DNA from 3 places in the Micrococcus sp. Mcc89 genome. Region 3 is predicted to be linked to each of the others. Evidence: riboswitches for the same ligand, from Rfam matches in the RefSeq annotation. Region 3 holds a riboswitch; each other region holds the start of a gene.

The links. Region 3 has a riboswitch for thiamine pyrophosphate ahead of NR072_RS00845 (thiamine ABC transporter substrate binding subunit). Riboswitches for the same ligand answer to the same signal wherever they lie in the genome.
Region 1: linked by a shared signal. The riboswitch ahead of thiC (phosphomethylpyrimidine synthase ThiC) and the one ahead of NR072_RS00845 (thiamine ABC transporter substrate binding subunit) in region 3 are both predicted to bind thiamine pyrophosphate.
Region 2: linked by a shared signal. The riboswitch ahead of NR072_RS04460 (FAD-dependent oxidoreductase) and the one ahead of NR072_RS00845 (thiamine ABC transporter substrate binding subunit) in region 3 are both predicted to bind thiamine pyrophosphate.

The regions. Positions count from the first base shown of each region.
Region 1 is NZ_JALJRI010000030.1:95,737-98,984, reverse strand. Features, by position in the region: gene thiD (bifunctional hydroxymethylpyrimidine kinase/phosphomethylpyrimidine kinase) at 1-339, opposite strand, end outside; gene NR072_RS04440 (hypothetical protein) at 413-1,570, shown strand; TPP riboswitch at 1,632-1,746, shown strand; gene thiC (phosphomethylpyrimidine synthase ThiC) at 1,743-3,248, shown strand, end outside.
Region 2 is NZ_JALJRI010000030.1:99,441-102,688, reverse strand. Features, by position in the region: gene NR072_RS04470 (thiazole synthase) at 1-532, opposite strand, end outside; gene thiS (sulfur carrier protein ThiS) at 536-778, opposite strand; gene NR072_RS04460 (FAD-dependent oxidoreductase) at 775-1,944, opposite strand; TPP riboswitch at 1,938-2,068, opposite strand; gene thiE (thiamine phosphate synthase) at 2,090-2,833, shown strand; tRNA gene NR072_RS04450 (tRNA-Arg) at 2,920-2,992, shown strand; gene thiD (bifunctional hydroxymethylpyrimidine kinase/phosphomethylpyrimidine kinase) at 3,189-3,248, opposite strand, start outside.
Region 3 is NZ_JALJRI010000009.1:13,720-16,967, reverse strand. Features, by position in the region: gene NR072_RS00855 (agmatine deiminase family protein) at 1-36, shown strand, start outside; gene NR072_RS00850 (AI-2E family transporter) at 2-1,288, opposite strand; TPP riboswitch at 1,335-1,440, shown strand; gene NR072_RS00845 (thiamine ABC transporter substrate binding subunit) at 1,511-2,575, shown strand; gene NR072_RS00840 (iron ABC transporter permease) at 2,575-3,248, shown strand, end outside.

The DNA of each region.
Region 1 (3,248 bases), on a different contig from region 3:
CGAGGCCACCATGACCGGGTCCAGCACGACGACGGCGGGCCGGGTCTCCTCGAGCCAGCCGGCGACGGCCCGCATGAGCTCCACCGTGCCGAGCATGCCGATCTTCACGACGTCCACGGCGATGTCGGCGGCGACCGAGTCGAGCTGGGCGCGCACCACGTCCACCGGCAGCGGGTGGACGGCCTGCACGCCCTGCGTGTTCTGGGCGGTGATCGCGGTGATCGCGGTCATCCCGTAGCCGCCCCACGCGGCGATGGTCTTCAGGTCGGCCTGGACACCGGCGCCGCCGCCGGAGTCGGAGCCGGCGATGCTGAGCACACGGGGGACGGCGGAGGTCATGCGGGGGCTCCTTCGGGTCGGGGCGGATCGGCCGCCCGGGCCGGGCCGATCCCGCCCATGAGAATGTAGTCGCATGTCCCACGTCACAGAGAGCTCTCCCGCGCACCCCGGCCGAGCCGAGGAGTCGGCGCCGCTGCGGCCGACCTCCCCGCTCGGGATCGCCGCCACGTTCATCGGCACCACCATCGGCGCCGGGTACGCCTCGGGCAACGAGATCCTGCAGTACTTCGTGAGCTTCGGCCTCTGGGGCGGCACGGGGGCGCTCGTGATCGCCGGCGCGCTGTTCTTCCTGCTCGCGGTGATCGTGCTGCGGCTGGCGCAGAAGCTGCGGACCACGGACATCCACCGGATCGTGAACCCCACGACGTCGCGCGTGCCCACCTGGTTCGCGGACCTGTCCATCACCACGTCCCTGCTGGGGACGCTGGTGATCATGCTGGCCGGGGCCGGGGCGGCGGTGCACACCGCGTTCGGGCTGCCCTCGCTCGTGGGCTCGCTGGTGATGGCCACCGTCTGCGTGGTCTCGGTGCTGGCCGGCATCACGGGCCTCGTGCGCGTCCAGGCCGTGGTGGTCCCCCTGATCATCGTGGTCGCCGTCGGCGTCGCGGTGTGGGGGTTGGCGAACCCGGGGGCCGCGGTGGACGACGTCGCCGCGCTCGTGACCTCGTCCCCGCTGATCAACCAGTGGTGGCTCTCGGGCGTGCTGTACGTGGCCTTCAACATCCAGCTGGCCTACGCGGTGCTCGCCCCGATCGGCGAGGAGAGCTCCTCGTCGGGCCGCTCCCTCGTCGCCGGGGCCGGGCTCGGGGCCCTGGGCCTCGTGGTGATGGCCGGCGCGGTGATGGCCGCGCTGACCGCCCACGCCCAGCTGATCGGCCGCGCCGAGCTGCCCATGGTCGAGCTGGCCGCGATGATCGGCGGCTGGGCCGCCCTGCTGTACACGGTCGTCCTGCTGCTGGCGCAGTTCACGACGGCGGTCTCGTGCCTGTACGGCGGGGTGGAGCGCATCGCCCTGCTGTCCTCGATGCGCCGCGTGCCGGGCTGGGTCATCGCCGTCGTCACGGCCCTGGCCGCCACCCTGCTCTCGAGCGTCGGCTTCTCCGACCTCGTGGGCACCGTCTACCCCGTCCTCGGCTACGCCGGCCTCGTCATCATCGTGATGCTGGTCGTGACGTGGATCGTCGAGCGCTCCACGGTACGCCGCCGGGCGGCCCGCGCGGCGCGCGCCTGAGCGCCCGGCCGCATGGCCGGACGGCGGACGGTGAGGCGCCGCGGGGGACGTGCTAGGGTCGCTCGCATCCCACGGGAGCCCCACGGCACGGGGCTGAGACCGGGCTGACGCCGCCCGGAGACCGTCTGAACCTGTCCGGGTCATTCCGGCGAAGGAAGAAGGAGCAGCGGCCATGTCCGTTTCCGAGCGCACCCCCCTGCCCGCAGCCGAGTCGACGGCCGAGGTCGTCGCCGAGGAGAACTACCCCACGCACCGTCTGGGATGGCTCGAGGACGCCGAGCACGGCATCCGCGTGCCCGTCACCGAGGTCCACCAGGACGACTCCCCCGACGGCACGCCCAACGCGCCCCTGACCGTCTACCGCACCATGGGCCCGGGCTCCGTGCCCGAGCGCGGCCTGCCGGCCCAGCGCGCCGAGTGGATCCGCGCCCGCGGCGACGTCGAGGAGTACGAGGGCCGCGAGCGCGACCTGCTCGACGACGGCCGCTCGGCCGTGCGCCGCGGCGCCGCCTCACAGGAGTGGGCCGGCGAGCGCCGCCCCCCGCTGCGCGCCAAGGAGGGCGCGCGCGTCACCCAGATGCACTACGCCCGGCGCGGCGAGATCACCCCGGAGATGCGCTACGTCGCCCTGCGCGAGGGCGTGGACGTGGAGCTGGTGCGCTCCGAGGTCGCGGCCGGCCGCGCCATCATCCCGGCGAACGTGAACCACCCCGAGTCGGAGCCGATGATCATCGGCAAGGCGTTCGCCGTGAAGGTCAACGCGAACATCGGCAACTCGGCGGTGACGTCGTCGATCGCCGAGGAGGTCTCGAAGCTGCAGTGGGCCACCCGCTGGGGCGCGGACACCGTGATGGACCTGTCCACGGGCGACGACATCCACACCACCCGCGAGTGGATCCTGCGCAACTCCCCCGTGCCGATCGGCACCGTGCCGATCTACCAGGCCCTCGAGAAGGTCGGCGGCGACCACCAGGCCCTGACCTGGGAGATCTTCCGCGACACCGTGATCGAGCAGTGCGAGCAGGGCGTGGACTACATGACCGTGCACGCCGGCGTGCTGCTGCGCCACGTGCCGCTGTCCGCGGACCGCGTGACCGGCATCGTCTCCCGCGGCGGCTCGATCATGGCCGGCTGGTGCCTGGGCCACCACAAGGAGAACTTCCTCTACGAGAACTACGACGAGCTCTGCGAGATCTTCGCGCGCTACGACGTCGCGTTCTCCCTGGGCGACGGCCTGCGGCCGGGCTCCGTGGCGGACGCCAACGACGCCGCCCAGTTCGCCGAGCTCGACACGCTCGCCGAGCTGACGGAGCGGGCGTGGGCGTACGACGTCCAGGTCATGGTGGAGGGCCCCGGCCACATCCCGCTGCACCTGGTGCGGGAGAACGTGGAGCGCCAGCAGGAGCTGTGCAAGGGCGCCCCGTTCTACACGCTCGGCCCCCTCGTCACGGACATCGCCCCGGCGTACGACCACATCACCTCGGCCATCGGCGCCACCGAGATCGCCCGCTACGGCACCGCGATGCTCTGCTATGTCACGCCCAAGGAGCACCTGGGCCTGCCGGACCGGGACGACGTGAAGACGGGCGTGATCACCTACAAGATCGCCGCGCACGCCGCCGACGTCGCCAAGGGCCACCCCGGCGCCCGCGACCGCGATGACGCGCTGTCCAAGGCG
Region 2 (3,248 bases), on a different contig from region 3:
CGCGGTTGAGGATGCCCAGCCCCGAGCCGATCGGCGAGCCCAGCGGCATGACGGCGGCGGCGCCGGCCTGCTCGAGGCGCAGCGCCATGGCGGGGTCGTCCGAGGTGTAGGCCAGGACGGTGAAGCCGTCGGCGGCGAGCCGCTCGGTGGCCTCGAGGGTCTCGACGACGTCGGGCAGCAGGGTGCGCTCATCGGCGATGACCTCGACCTTCACGAGGTCGGTCTCGAGCGCCTCCCGGCCGAGCCGGGCGGTGAGCACGGCGTCCCGGGCGGTGTAGCAGCCGGCGGTGTTGGGCAGCACGTCGATGCCGAGGCGGTCCAGCAGCGCGACCAGGCCGTCACGGGTGTCCGCGGACCAGCGGCGCAGCGCCACGGTGGTGAGCGTGGTGCCGGAGGCGACGAGGGCGCCCTCGAGGGCGGTCAGGTCGGTGATGCCGCCCGTGCCCATGATGAGCCGGGAGGCCAGGTCGTAGCCGCCGATCCGCAGCGGCGGGATCGCGGGGGCGGCGGGCGGGGTGCGGTGCTCGGCCATCGCTCAGCCCCCCTGCACCGCGGTGACGACGTCGACCTCGTCCCCGGCGGCCAGCTCCCGGGTGGCCCAGGCCGACCGGGGCACGACCTCGCCGCCGACCGCCACGGCCACGCCGAGCCGCCGCCCGTCCGCGGCGGCGCCGTCCTCGCCGATCGCGCGCCCGGTGACGTGCGCGACGACGTCGCGGACGGTGGCCACGGCCAGCTCGGCGGGCTCTCCGTTGAGGGTCAGGGGGAGGGTGCTCATGCGATCTCCTTCAGGCGGGCGTGCAGCAGCTCGAGGATCCGCCCGGCCGCCCAGGGGGCGAGCAGGATCCCGTGACGGTGGAAGCCGGTGGCGACGACGGCGCCCGGAGCCTCGGGCACGGCGAGCACGCGCGGGGCGTCGTCGGGGGTGCCGGGGCGGGCGGCGGTGGTGATCTCGACCAGCTCGCACTCGCGGACGGCGGGCAGGATCGCGGCGGCGTCGGCGAGCAGGTCCAGCACGGCCCCGGCGGAGGTGCCGGCCAGGCCGTCCTCGCGGGCCGAGGCGCCGACCACGAGGGTGCCGTCCGCGCGGGGCACGAGGTAGACCTGGCGCCCGTGGACGAGGCCGCGGACGGTGCGGGTGATCAGGTGCGACTCCCCCGGCAGCAGCTGCTCGGGGCGCACCCGCAGACGCAGCACGTCGCCGTGGACGGGGCGCAGCGGGACCTCGACGGCGGTGGCCGCGCCGCCGATCCCGCGGTGGCCCAGGCCCGCGGCGAGGACCGCGCCGTCGGCGGTGAGGACGCCCCCGTCGGCCAGCGTGAGGCGCACCCCCTCGCCCTCCGGGCCGGCGGCGGTGACGCGTCCGGCCACGAACCGGGCGGCGGGTCCGGCGCCGACCGGGAGCGGGCCGCCGTCGGGTCCGGTCTCGGCGCGCAGGGCGGCGACGCAGGCGGCGGCGAGCCGTCGCGGGTCCACCTGATGGTCGTCCGGGGCGTCGAAGCCGGCGGCCAGGCCCGGGGCCAGGGCGGGCTCGGCGCGGCGCAGCGCGCGGACGGAGACGGGCTCGACCCGGCGACCGAGGATCGAGGCGTGCTCGAGCACGTGGTCCCAGGCGCGGGCGTCCGAGGGGTCCGCGGCCACGATCCAGGCGCCCTGTGCGAGGAAGCCCGTCTCCACATCGGTGAAGGCGGCGAGCAGGTCCACGAGGGCCGGGTAGGCCTCCCAGCCGGCCTGCAGCAGCGGGGCGAGGTCGTCCTGGCTGAACTGGGTCTCGGCGAGCGGCGCGAGCATCCCCGCCGCGGCGTGGGTGGCCCCGGCCACGGCGTGCGGGCGCCCGGCGGCGTCCAGCTCGGGGGCGATCAGGGTGACGGCGTGGCCTGCGGCACGCAGACGCACGGCGGCGGTGAGGCCGATGATCCCGGCCCCGACGACGGCCACGTGCACGGACCGGTCCTCCTCACGGCGGCATGACCCGCATCGAGTGGTGATGGTCGGCCGCGCCGGCGCGGTGCGCCCCTGCGGCCCTCTCAGCCCGGCGTGTGCGGCCCGGGCTCCCATGGAACAGCGGCCAGTCTGCCACAGTGGGCGCATGCACTCCCCCGATCCGCTCCTGATGACCGCGGCCGGCCGCGACGACGGCGGCACCGGCCCCGGCGCGCGCCGCCGCGCCCGCCTCGCCGCCTCCCGGCTGTACGTCTGCACCGACCTGCAGCGGTTCCTGCGCCCGGACGGCACGCTCGACACGGCCGCGTTCGCCGACTTCTGCGCGGCGGCGTTCCGCGGCGGAGTAGACGTGATCCAGGTGCGGGACAAGGCCGTGGACGTGGCGGTCGAGCTGGCCGCGTTCGCCACGCTCGTCCCGCTGGCCCGGGAGCACGGGGCGCTCTCGGCCGCCAACGACCGCGCCGACGTCGCCGCCCTGGCCGGGGTGGACGTGTTCCACACGGGCCAGACCGACCTGACCACCGCGCAGTGCCGCGCCCTGCTGGGCCCGGACGTGGTGCTCGGCCGCTCGTGCCACACCGAGGCGCAGGTGCGCGGCGCCCGCGCGGAGGACGGCCTGGACTACTTCTGCACGGGGCCGGTGTGGGCGACGCCCACGAAGCCGGGCCGGGCCGCCGTCGGACTGGAACTGCCGACCCTCGCCGCACGCCTGGACGCGGAGGACCCGGCGGGGGCGCGGCCGTGGTTCGCCATCGGCGGCGTCGACGCGGACCGGCTGCCCGAGGTCCGCGCGGCCGGGGCGGAACGGATCGTGGTGGTCCGCGCCGTGACGCAGGCCGAGGACCCCGAGGCCGCGGCCCGGACCCTGCGCGCGGGCCTGCCCGGCTGACGCGCCCCGCGGGGAGGTCACGGACGGGCCGTCCTGATGGTGTAGAGTCGACGAGTCCGCAACGCGCTCGACGCGTCGCGACCCCCGCCTCCGTAGCTCAGGGGATAGAGCGTCTGCCTCCGGAGCAGAAGGCCGCAGGTTCGAATCCTGCCGGGGGCACGAGCGAACAGAGCCGGACCCCCGTGGCGACACGGTGGTCCGGCTCTTCTGGGTTCTGCGGACCCGGACGCTCGAGCGGAGCGGGAGGTCCGGGTCACCGGCATTCGAGGCGGGAAATCGACCTCATGGGACGTCCCGAGGTGCGTATTCGCCGGATTTCCCGCCTCGAACGTGTCGAAGCCCGGAGGTCCCGCCCTCAGCCCCGCTGCGCATGACCGTGGTCGACGGGCCCGTGCCACGTCGGCCGCGAGGCGTC
Region 3 (3,248 bases):
CTCAACGACCTGGTGCTGCTCCAGCCCCGCCCGTGACCTCGTCCGCCGCGGGGCCGTCGTCGTCCCCGCCGTCCGCCGGGGCGCGGTCCTCGTCCTTCCCGTGCGCGTCGGACCGCCAGGCCGCCGGGCGCAGCCGTTCCAGGAGCGAGGACTGACGGCGCTCCATGCCCTTCAGGTCCGAGGCGATGAGCGCGTTGATCCAGCGGGCGTTCGGGTCGGCGTCGATCAGCACGGCCTTGGCCAGCAGCGTGCAGGGCAGCGCGAGGATGGCGCCGAGCGGGCCGAGGACCCAGGCCCAGAAGAGCAGGGAGAGGAAGCTGACGGTGGGGATCACGCCGATCGCGTCGCCGGCCACCTTGGGCTGGATCACGGACTGCAGCACGAAGTTCAGCACCGAGTAGCTGACCACCACCCACAGGAAGTCGGACCAGCCGCCCGCCGCCAGGCCCAGGACGGCCGGCGGCAGCAGGCCGATGATGAAGCCGATGTTCGGGATGTAGTTGGTGAGGAAGCTGAGCACGCCCCACACGAGCGCGAGCGGCACGCCGATCAGCATGAGGGCAATCACGTCCAGCACCGCCACGATCAGGCCGAACACCGTGGTGACCACCCAGTAGCGGCGCACGCCCTGGGCGAACTCGACCAGGGCGTGGCCGAACTCGTGGCGGGCGGTGCTGAGCAGGCGGACGCGGCGTTCGACGTCCATCGAGTCCATCGCGAGGAAGAACATGCCCATGATCACGGTGACGAGCAGGCCGAAGACCGCGTAGACGTTCGTGGCGATCTTCGTGATGGCGCTGACGGCCGTCCCGGTCACGGTGCTCATGTCGATCGAGGCCAGCTGCTGGGACACCATGTCCGGGGTCACGCCGCGCTCGTTGAGCCAGTGCGAGACGTCCAGGACGATCTGCTGGAAGCGGTCCGCGTACTTGGGCAGCTCCGCCACCAGCTCGAGGCCGGACCACACCATCATGCCCCCGAACACGGCCATCACCGCGACGACCAGCAGGACGGTGGTGGCGGCCCCGAGCACGGGGTGCAGGCCCCGGCGGATGAGCCAGGCCTGCAGGGGGTAGGCCACGATCACGAGGTTCAGCCCCAGGAAGACGGGCGCCGCGATGGAGGCGATCCCCTGGAAGAACTGCACCACCAGCACCAGGCCCGCGAGCGTCAGGACGATCACCAGCATGCGCGGCCACATGCGGTGGGGGCGGCGGATGTCCCAGTCGGAGGCGGGGCTGGACGAGGCGGGCGGCGGGGTCACCCCCGCGGGCTGTGCGGCGCTCACGCGGGCAGTCTATGCGCGGGCCGGACGGGGTAGGGTCGGGACCAGTCCACATCGACAGGGGAGCGCCCGCGCGGCGCTGAGAGTGCGGTCCGCCGCAGACCCTCGAACCTGCTCCGGTCCGCACCGGCGAAGGAAGTCGAGTCTCCCGGTCGACGTCGTCCCGGGATTCCGGTGGCGGCCTCGTCCCGGCCCCTCTGCCGTCCCAGACAGAGGAGAACCGCCATGTCCCGCACCCCGCACCGCGCCCTCGCCGCCCTCTCGGTGGCCGCCCTCGCCCTCACCGGCTGTTCGGTGTCCGGCTCGTCCGGCGACGGGGCGTCGTCGTCCGCCTCCGGGGCCGGCGGCGAGTCGACGACCGTGACGATCATGACGCACGACTCGTTCAACCTGCCCCAGGAGCTCGTCCAGAAGTTCGAGCAGGAGTCCGGCTACACCCTGAAGACCACGGCCCCCGGCGACGCCGGCAGCGTGGTGAACCAGCTCCTGCTGGCCAAGGACGAGCCCACCGTGGACGGCGTCTACGGCGTGGAGGACCACTCGGCGCACCGCCTCGTCCGCGAGGGCGTCGTCGCCGCCTACACCCCGAAGGACCTGCCCGCCTCCGTGCAGGACCGGATGGTGGAGGACCGCATGACCCCGGTGGACCAGGGCCAGGTGTGCTTCAACACGGATCCGGCGTGGTTCACCGCCCACGACGTCGAGGCCCCCACCTCGATCGACCAGCTCGACGACCCCGAGTACGCGAAGCTGACGGTCGCCACCTCCCCCGTGGCCTCCTCCCCCGGCCTGGCGCTGCTCGCGGCCACCACGGAGAAGTACGGCGACGACGGCTGGCGGGACTGGTGGCAGGGCCTGATGGAGCACGGCGGCAAGGTCGCCGACAGCTGGTCCGACGCCTACAACTCGGACTTCTCCGGCGGCGAGGGCAAGGGTCAGTTCCCGGTGGTGCTCTCCTACTCCTCCTCCCCCGCGTTCGCCCCCGAGACCGAGGTGATCGAGGACTCCTGCACCCCGCAGGTCGAGTACGCCGGCGTGCTCGAGGGCGCGAAGAACCCCGAGGGCGCGCAGGCGTTCGTGGACTTCATGCTCACCGAGGAGGTCCAGTCCGCCCTGCCCGAGTCGATGTACATGTACCCGATCGACGAGTCGGTGCAGCTGCCCGAGGAATGGGCGCAGAACGCGCCGCTCGTCGAGGACGCCATCACCCCGGACCCCGCCCGCATCGACGAGCGCCGCGAGGACCTGCTGAAGGAGTGGACCGCCCTGGCCGAGGCCTCCCGGCGCTGATGTCCGCGCTCACCGAGGTCGCGGCCCCCGGCACGGACCTGCCGCGCCGGCGGGCGCGCGGCCGGGGGGACGGGCTCAGCCCGTGGTGGCTGGTGGCCGCCGTCCTGCCGGTCGCCTTCCTGCTCGTCTTCTTCGCGTGGCCCGTGGCGGCCATGCTCTGGCGCGGGATCGGCGGCGACGCCGACGCGTTCACCGGCGCCGTGGACCTCACCGCCTTCGGGGAGACCCTCGCCCGCGAACGCACGTGGCGCATCCTCGGCCAGACGCTCGGGATGGCCGCCGCCGGCACGGTGGTCTCGGTGGCGCTCGGCCTGCCGACCGCGTTCGTGCTGCACCGGCGTCGCGTCCCGGGGCGGGCCGTGCTCCGCGCCCTCGTGCTCGTGCCGTTCGTCCTGCCCACGGTGGTGGTCGGCGTCGCGTTCCGCGCCCTGCTCGCCCCCGGCGGACCGCTGGGCTTCACCGGGCTGGACCAGACGACCACCGCCGTCGTGCTGGCCATGGTCTTCTTCAACGTGTCCGTGGTGGTGCGCCAGGTGGGCGCGCTGTGGAACGCGCTGGACCCCCGCCAGACCGAGGCCGCCCGCACCCTGGGCGCCTCGCCGTGGCGGGCGTTCCGCACCGTGACGCTGCCCCAGCTCGCCCCGGCGATCGCCGCGAGCGCGGCCCTGGTGTT